DNA from 4 places in the Sodalis sp. C49 genome. Region 3 is predicted to be linked to each of the others. Evidence: predicted binding sites of a transcription regulator. Region 3 holds the regulator's gene; each other region holds the start of a gene.
What was found. The regulator PurR, encoded in region 3, represses purine synthesis genes. The targets are predictions, from matches to a motif close to CANGCAAACGTTTGCNTG.
Positions count from the first base shown of each region.

Region 1: a site for PurR is predicted at 1,136-1,153, ahead of carA (glutamine-hydrolyzing carbamoyl-phosphate synthase small subunit). Genes of this name have one in related genera too.
Region 2: a site for PurR is predicted at 1,270-1,287, ahead of guaB (IMP dehydrogenase). Genes of this name have one in related genera too.
Region 4: a site for PurR is predicted at 1,102-1,119, ahead of purT (formate-dependent phosphoribosylglycinamide formyltransferase). Genes of this name have one in related genera too.

Region 1 is NZ_CP163303.1:2,653,789-2,655,994, reverse strand. It holds gene dapB (4-hydroxy-tetrahydrodipicolinate reductase) at 89-910, shown strand; gene carA (glutamine-hydrolyzing carbamoyl-phosphate synthase small subunit) at 1,377-2,206, shown strand, end outside.
Region 2 is NZ_CP163303.1:5,108,204-5,110,409, reverse strand. It holds gene guaB (IMP dehydrogenase) at 1-1,217, opposite strand, end outside; gene xseA (exodeoxyribonuclease VII large subunit) at 1,379-2,206, shown strand, end outside.
Region 3 is NZ_CP163303.1:855,639-857,844, reverse strand. It holds gene ABUK12_RS03785 (NlpC/P60 family protein) at 1-105, shown strand, start outside; gene ABUK12_RS03780 (YnhF family membrane protein) at 169-258, opposite strand; gene purR (HTH-type transcriptional repressor PurR) at 496-1,512, shown strand; gene cfa (cyclopropane fatty acyl phospholipid synthase) at 1,958-2,206, shown strand, end outside.
Region 4 is NZ_CP163303.1:1,246,962-1,249,167, forward strand. It holds gene ABUK12_RS05510 (tellurite resistance TerB family protein) at 1-58, opposite strand, end outside; gene ABUK12_RS05515 (YebF family protein) at 215-928, opposite strand; gene purT (formate-dependent phosphoribosylglycinamide formyltransferase) at 1,159-2,206, shown strand, end outside.

The sequences.
Region 1 (2,206 bases), 1.8 Mb from region 3:
GCTAATTCCAGGGGAAATCCGCTGGCGGCAATCCGGGACGGCGGTTACCCTAAACTGATTTTATCATGCCAACCAACAGAGAGTGTCTATGAGCGTAACACCAGTTCGCATCGCCATCGCCGGTGCGGGCGGCCGTATGGGCCGCCAACTGATCCAGGCGGTACTGCAATCGGAACAGGCGTGCCTGGGGGCGGCGCTCGAGCGCGCCGGCTCAAGCCTGATTGGCGCGGACGCGGGGGAGTTGGCCGGGCAAGGCGCGTTGGGGATAAGGGTCAGCGACAGCCTGGAAGCCATTAAAGATGACTTTGATATCTTTATCGATTTTACCCGGCCGGAAGGCACCCTGACGCATATGGAATTCTGTCGGCTGCATGGCAAAGGCATGATTATCGGCACTACCGGTTTTGACGAGGGGCAGAAGGCGCGAATCGGGCATGCCGCCGGGCAGATCGGCATTGTCTTTGCCGCTAATTTCAGCGTGGGGGTCAACGTTATGCTGAAATTACTGGATAAGGCCGCCAGGGTTATGGGCGACTATTGCGACATCGAGATCATCGAGGCGCACCACCGTCACAAGGTGGACGCGCCTTCTGGCACCGCGCTTGCCATGGGGGAAACCATCGCCGGGGCGCTGGGCCGCAACCTCAAGGACTGCGCCGTATACAGTCGCGAGGGCCATACCGGCGAGCGTGTGCCCCATTCCATCGGCTTCGCCGCCATACGCGCCGGGGACATTGTCGGCGAACATACTGCGATGTTTGCCGATAACGGCGAACGTATTGAGATTACCCATAAGGCTTCCAGCCGCATGACCTTTGCCAATGGCGCGGTCAGGGCGGCAATATGGCTGAAAGCGCAGAAAGCGGGCCTTTATACCATGGCGGATGTGCTGGATCTGGCAAGTTTATAACTCTATTTTTTACCGCCACCTGAAGTCTGCCATTTTATCACTCTGATTAAATAGAGATAATTTTATTTTATTGGAATTATCTCTTAAAAAATCGTTTTCAATGGAAATGGAAGGCCAAATGGCTTTAAGTTTGGCTTTCAGCGGTTATTTTTCTTGGTGATTGCCATTCTGGGCTGATTATTGCGCTTTCGCGCCTGCGCCGGTTCCTTTTAACAAATTTCTGGCCACGCAACCGGTTACTCATGCCCTAAATGAGTGCTTTTTAGCGGTTTCAAGGTGTGTAACCGGCTTAATTGCCATTATTTAGTAAAAAACATCAGCCCGGGGTGGACAAATGACCAGCTCATCATTAAAATGCGCCCAATTTGCCGAAAATCTACCTTGAAGGTGTTTTTTGCATTGATTAAGATCGTTAAATCTGAATTAATATGCAAATACAATGACTGAATATTCCTTGGAGGGTGTTTTGATAAAGTCAGCGCTGTTGGTTCTGGAAGACGGAACCCAATTCCACGGTCGGGCCATTGGGGCAGCGGGAACGGCAGTGGGGGAAGTGGTCTTCAATACATCGATGACCGGCTATCAAGAAATCCTCACCGATCCTTCCTATTCCCGCCAAATCGTTACTCTCACTTATCCCCATATCGGCAATGTCGGCACCAACGAAGCAGATGAAGAATCGTCCCGCATCCAGGCCCAAGGGTTGGTCATACGCGATTTGCCGCTTATCGCCAGTAATTTTCGCAGTACCGGTTCCCTGTCGGACTACCTCAAGCAAAATAATATCGTCGGTATCGCCGATATCGATACCCGCAAACTTACCCGCCTATTGCGCGAAAAAGGCGCCCAGAACGGCTGCATTATCGCCGGCGACGCGCCTGACGCGGCGCTGGCCTTGCAAAAAGCGCGCGAATTCCCGGGACTGAAGGGCATGGATCTGGCCAGGGAAGTCAGCACCGCCGAGCAATACAGCTGGACCCAGGGCAGTTGGGCATTGCATGCCGGCCTGCCTGCGCCGGCCGCGCCGGACGCGCTGCCCTACCATGTGGTGGCGTACGATTTCGGCATCAAACGCAATATCATGCGTATGCTGGTGGATCGCGGCTGCCGCCTGACGGTGGTGCCGGCGCAGACGCCGGCCGACGTCGTCCTGGCGATGGATCCCGACGGCATCTTCCTCGCCAACGGCCCGGGCGATCCCGAACCCTGCGATTACGCCATCGCCGCCATCAAAACCTTTCTCGAGACCGAGACGCCGATCTTCGGCATCTGTCTCGGCCACCAACTGCTGGCCCT
Region 2 (2,206 bases), 1.3 Mb from region 3:
TCGGTCTGGAAATAGCGATCGGAGGAGCCCTTGGACATGGCGCCGAGCGACCCCATACCGCGGTAGGATTTAAACGAACGGCCCTGGTAGAGCTCGATTTCACCGGGGGATTCCTCGGTGCCGGCCAGGAGCGACCCGACCATGACGCAGGAGGCGCCGGCGGCGATGGCCTTGGCGATATCGCCTGAGAAGCGGATACCGCCGTCGGCGATAACCGGGATGCCGGTGCCTTCCAGCGCTTCCACCGCATCGGAAATGGCTGTGATTTGCGGCACGCCCACGCCGGTGACGATACGGGTGGTGCAGATGGAGCCGGGACCGATGCCCACTTTAACCGCGCTGACGCCGGCCTCGACCAGCGCGATGGCGCCGGCGCCGGTGGCGATATTGCCGCCGATAATCTGCAGGTCGGGATATTTGGCGCGGGTGGCGCGGATACGTTCCAATACGCCCTCGGAATGGCCGTGGGAGGAATCGATCAGCAGTACGTCGACGCCGGCGGCGACCAGCGCGTCGATACGCTCTTCGTTACCGGCGCCGGCGCCTACCGCCGCGCCTACCCGCAGGCGGCCGTGCTCGTCCTTGCAGGCGTTGGGCTTGCGCTCCGCTTTCTGGAAATCCTTGACCGTAATCATGCCGAGCAGATGGAAATGCGCATCCACCACCAGCGCTTTTTCCACGCGCTTTTCATGCATTTTCTGCAGCACGACTTCGCGTGCCTCGCCTTCTTTTACCGTGACCAGGCGCTCTTTCGGCGTCATGACCGCGGTAACCGGCTGGGACAGGTCGGTAACAAAACGCACGTCGCGGCCGGTGATAATGCCCACCAACTCGTTGTCGTCGGTGACGACCGGGTAGCCGGCAAAACCGTTACGGGCGGTCAGTTCCTTTACCTGGGATAAGGTGGTGGCGGGGGTGACGGTCTTGGGATCGGTGACCACGCCGCTTTCGTGTTTTTTCACCCGGCTGACTTCTTCGGCCTGGCGTTCGATGGACATATTTTTATGGATAAAACCAATGCCGCCTTCCTGGGCCAGGGCGATAGCCAGGGGCGCTTCAGTCACGGTATCCATGGCGGCGGAGAGCAGCGGAATATTCAGGCGTATTTTTTTAGTCAGTTGCGTGCCGAGTTCGGCCGTGTTGGGTAACACCGTGGAATGTGCAGGTAACAGGAGGAGATCGTCGAACGTTAGAGCTTCTTTTGCGATACGTAACATAGCAATATCTCACCAGGATGAATGTATAAAATATTGCCGTGGCATTATACAGAACGTAACCGGTTGCCTCCAGAACTTTTTAAAAAAAATGCTTGATCTGCGCTGAGCGATAAGTAATATCAATCGATTAACCCTTATTTATAGAAGTTGATCTGGCTCACATGTCTTCACCGCCCACCGCCTTGATTTTTACCGTCTCCCGTCTTAACCAGACGGTGCGCGAACTGCTGGAAGGCGAAATGGGCCAGGTCTGGCTGACCGGCGAAATCTCCAACTTCTCGCAGCCCGCCTCCGGCCACTGGTATTTTACGCTGAAGGACGATCGCGCCCAGGTGCGTTGCGCGATGTTTCGCAACAGCAACCGGCGGGTAACCTTCCTGCCGCGCAACGGCCAGCAGGTGCTGGTGCGGGCGGCGCTGACGCTGTACGAACCGCGCGGCGAATACCAGTTGGTAACCGAAAGCATGCAGCCCGCCGGCGACGGCCTGCTGCAACAGCAATTCGAGCAGCTTAAGCAGCGCCTGTCCGCCGAAGGTCTTTTTGACAGCATCCATAAGCAGCCTTTGCCCAGCCCGGCCCGCCGGGTCGGCGTGATCACCTCCGCCAGCGGCGCGGCGCTGCATGATATCCTCAATATTCTGCGGCGCCGGGATCCCTCGTTGCCGGTGGTGATTTATCCCACCCAGGTGCAGGGCCAGGACGCGCCGGCGCAGATCGTGCGCGCCATCGAGGCCGCCAACCGGCGCGGCGAGTGCGACGTGCTGATCGTGGGCCGCGGCGGCGGTTCGCTTGAAGATCTCTGGGGCTTTAACGATGAGCGGGTGGCGCGGGCGATTTTTGCCAGCCGCCTGCCGGTGGTGAGCGCGGTCGGCCATGAAACCGATGTCACCATCGCCGATTTTGTCGCCGACCTGCGCGCCCCTACCCCTTCGGCGGCGGCGGAGCTGGTCAGCCGCAACCAGCTGGAGCTGGCGCGGCAATTACAATCC
Region 3 (2,206 bases):
CCCCGCACCGGCAGCGATATCCGTATCAGCTATCTGAGTGAGGATTATTGGCAGGATCATTACGTGGGCGCCCGCCGGGTGGTCACGCCGAAAAATATCCGCTGAAGGCGCGCCGGAAAAAAAAGAGGAGCCAAGGCTCCTCTTTTTTATATCTGAACCGAGAGGGTGTCAGTTCATGACGGCGGTAAAGCTGAAGACAATAATCACCAGCAGCGAGAACACCGTGGTCAGTAACGACATTTTTAAATCGCTGTCCATTCTATCTCCTTAACGTAAACCAGGGCGCCGGCCTTATCCACCGGCCCGCAGAGCAGTTATCGTCAGTTTGCCATAACAGCGATGAAAAAGCTTGCTCCCAACCTGTAGCCGCCACATTTAACACTTTCACTTTGGCGCGGGATGAACGAAAATTAGCGGTTAATTCCACAGCGTCGGAAAGTGCTTGCGCCTTCGACAGACATTATTCCAGCCAGGGCGTACGGGAGTATCAAAGGCATGGCAACCATTAAAGATGTGGCAAAACGCGCTAATGTATCGACAACCACCGTTTCGCATGTGATCAATAAAACCCGTTTTGTTGCGCAAGACACTCAAATTGCCGTGCTGGACGCCATTAAACAACTGCATTATTCACCCAGCGCCGTGGCGCGCAGCCTGAAGGTCAATCGCACCAAGTCCATCGGCCTGCTCGCCAGCACCAGCGAGGCGCCCTATTTCGCCGAAATTATCGAGGCGATTGAGCACCATTGCTTTGCTCGCGGTTATACCCTGATATTGTGCAATTCGCACAATGATCTCGAAAAACAGCGCGCCTATCTGGCGATGCTGGCGCAAAAGCGCGTCGACGGCCTGCTGGTGATGTGCGCCGAGTATCCCGAAACGCTGCTGGATATGCTTGAGGAATATCAGCATATCCCCATGGTGGTCATGGATTGGGGTGAGGCCCGCCGTGATTTTACCGACACCATTATCGATAACGCCTTTGCCGGCGGTTATATGGCGACGCAATATTTGCTTAAACGCGGCCATCGCGCCATCGGCGCCATTCCCGGACAGCTGGCGCGCAACACCGGCGGCGGCCGCCACCGCGGCTATCTGCATGCCATGGCGGAGGCCGGCATCCCGTTAAACGACCGCTGGATTGTGCAAGGCAATTTCGAGCCTGAATCCGGCTACCTGGCGATGAAACAAATCCTGGCGCAAACGCCGCGTCCCACCGCGGTCTTCTGCGGCGGCGACATTATGGCCATGGGCGCACTGTGCGCCATTAATGAAATGGGCCTGAGCGTACCTGAGGATATTTCTATCATCGGCTACGACAACGTGCGCAATTCGTGCTTTTTCAGCCCGGCGCTGACCACCATCCATCAGCCTAAAGAGGATTTGGGCGAGGCGGCGCTTACCATGCTGCTCGATAGGATTACCAGCAAACGCGAGAACGCCAAAACCATCGAAGTCCATCCGTCGCTGATTGAACGCCGTTCGGTCGCAGACGGTCCCTTCCCCGCTTAAGGCCACGCGCCAGGCCCGGGCAACGGGCTGGCGCCTCCAGGGTCTGTTGCTATGTAAAGCGCCGTCCGCCTCGGACACAAGATTTTTCATATAATGATCTCTGTGCAAAGAGTTATTGTTTCAGCGAGAAATCATTAAGTTATAATGGGAAATACATTAGCGCGTTAGCTATTGTCTAAATTAAAATGCAGGCTTATACTCAATATCGTTAACAATTATAACGAGTTGTCTAATAAATTTGTATAAAAGTATGTCGTGTTTTCCAACATGACATCACCCTTTTATAAAGCGCCCGGCTAAGTCGCAGTCTAAGGTTTACTTTATATTCCTCTGTTGATGGTGATACTTCAGACACCACGGATAACCGTGGATTCTTATAAAGCCCGCAGGCATGGTGAGTGCTTTTCCTGACGGGGCACTGCAGAAGAAAGGTGATGGAGAAGCTATGAGTTCCTCGTGCGTTGAAGACCTGAGCTTTCATGATAATGATTGGTACCGTATCGTCCATGAATTGCTCTCTGAAGCCGGTATTGAACTCAATGGTTCAAGACCATTTGATATCCGAATCAAGAATCCGGGATTTTTTAAGCGCGTATTGCAGGATGGATCTTTGGGATTGGGCGAGAGTTACATGGATGGCTGGTGGGAGTGTGAGCGGCTGGACATTTTTTTCCAGCGTGTTCTCAGGGCGGGT
Region 4 (2,206 bases), 390 kb from region 3:
CCCCCGGCCCGCCCTTTTGCTGGACCAGGGTCTGGATTTTCTGCAGCCACTGATTCATTGCCGTTCCCCTTTAGGTGGTGTATGCCGGACGGTGCCCGGCGCCACATGTCCTAACCTAGCGGATTTTGTGTCAAGTTGTTAAAAGGGTTTGCAAAGATAGCGGGGCCGCCGATGTCCGGACGCGCATTTCACGCCGCGCGTCCGGCAGGGAGTGTTATTGCTGGAGGGAATAACTTATTTCACCTTTTTCACAATCAAGGTTCACAGCATAGGCGCGATCGGCGGTTTGCCCGCGAATTTTCAGCGGCGCCTGCCAGTTGTCGCCGTTGCCGGTGATATCCTCGGGGTTGACCTGCGCGACAATGGTGTCGCCGCCCAGGGCCTTTTTATCGTCGTCGGTGTGGGGAAAGCGATTCTGGGTGTAGTCCTGTTTAATCAGTTCCGCCACCTGGGGGGCGTTGAGATCGGGACAGGCCGCAACCTTATAGGTTTTCCCGGGCTGGCTTTTTTTGGCCGGTTCCTTCGCCGCCGGCGTTTTATTATCGGCGGCGGCCGGCGCGGCTTCCGCCTTGGCCTTCTCCGCCGGGGCCTTTTTAGCCGGCGCCGGTTTATCGGCGGCCGGGGGCTCCTCCGGCTGTTTTTTAACCGGGGCGGCGGCCGGCGGCGTTGCCGGGGCCGGCGCGGCGTCATTAGCCGGCGGTGTCTGTGCCGGAGCGGCGTTATTCGCCGGCGCCGGGGCGGCGGTGCCCGGTTGGGTATTCTGCGTCTGTCCGGCGGGCTGCTGAGTGGTGGACGCGCCTTCCGTGGACGTTTGCGAGGCGGCGGCCTGCCCAGCCGCCTGCGGTGTTTGATCTTCCGCGGCCGCGAGTGACGGCAGCAACATGCCGATGACGATGACGCCTAACAGGCCGATTCCCGTTTTATGCATAAAACCTCCACTTGTTCTGATTATCCGTTCTCAAGGTATTGAATGATAATAGCCGGTTAAAATTACGTTGAGAACGGGAATTATACGAACTATAACAAAAGCCGGGCGTTTTTGGCGGCGTCCAGGCCGATTCCCACGTCCTGCTCTCCCCTCATCGTACCAACGCTGCTGCACGCGCAATCGTTTTCGTTTATACTGCGCGCAATTTTTATCAGGTCAGGGGAAAGCGGATGTTAATCATAGGCACGGCGTTACGTCCCGGCGCCACGCGGGTCATGCTGCTGGGCAGCGGTGAACTGGGCAAAGAGGTGGCGATTGAGTGTCAACGGCTTGGCGTCGAGGTGATTGCCGTCGATCGTTATGCGAACGCCCCGGCGATGCATGTCGCCCATCGCGCGCACGTCATCAATATGCTGGACGGCGATGCGCTCAGGGCGGTGATTGAACTGGAACGGCCCGATTTTATCGTGCCGGAAATCGAAGCCATCGCCACCGACATGCTGGTAGCCCTTGAACATGAGGGCCATCATGTGGTGCCCTGCGCGCAGGCCACGCGCCTGACCATGAACCGCGAGGGCATCCGCCGCCTGGCGGCGGAAACGCTGGGCCTGCCCACTTCCGCCTACCGTTTTGCCGCCGACCGCGCCGGGCTGGACCAGGCGGTATCGGCAATCGGATATCCTTTGATTATCAAACCGGTGATGAGTTCGTCGGGTAAAGGCCAGAGCCTGGTACGCGCGGCCGCCGGCCTGGACGCGGCCTGGAACTATGCGCAGCAGGGCGGCCGCGCCGGCGGCGGCAAGGTGATTGTCGAGGGCCTGGTCCCCTTTGATTTTGAAATTACCCTGCTTACCGTCAGCGCCGTCGATGGTATCCATTTCTGCGATCCCATCGGTCATCGCCAGGAGGACGGCGATTACCGGGAATCCTGGCAGCCGCAGCACATGAGCGCGGTGGCGTTGCAACGGGCGCGGGATATCGCACAACAGGTCGTGACCGCCCTGGGCGGCCGCGGATTGTTCGGCGTTGAGCTGTTTGTGCGCGGCGACGAGGTGATATTCAGCGAAGTGTCGCCGCGTCCGCATGATACCGGCATGGTGACCCTTATCTCCCAGGATCTGTCCGAATTCGCCCTGCATGTGCGCGCCTTCCTCGGCCTGCCCGTCGGCGCGATCCGCCAGTACGGCCCGGCGGCGTCGGCGGTTATCCTGCCGGAGCTGACCAGCAGCGATGTGCGTTTCAGCGGCCTGGAGCAGGCGCTGAAAGCGCAAACGCAGA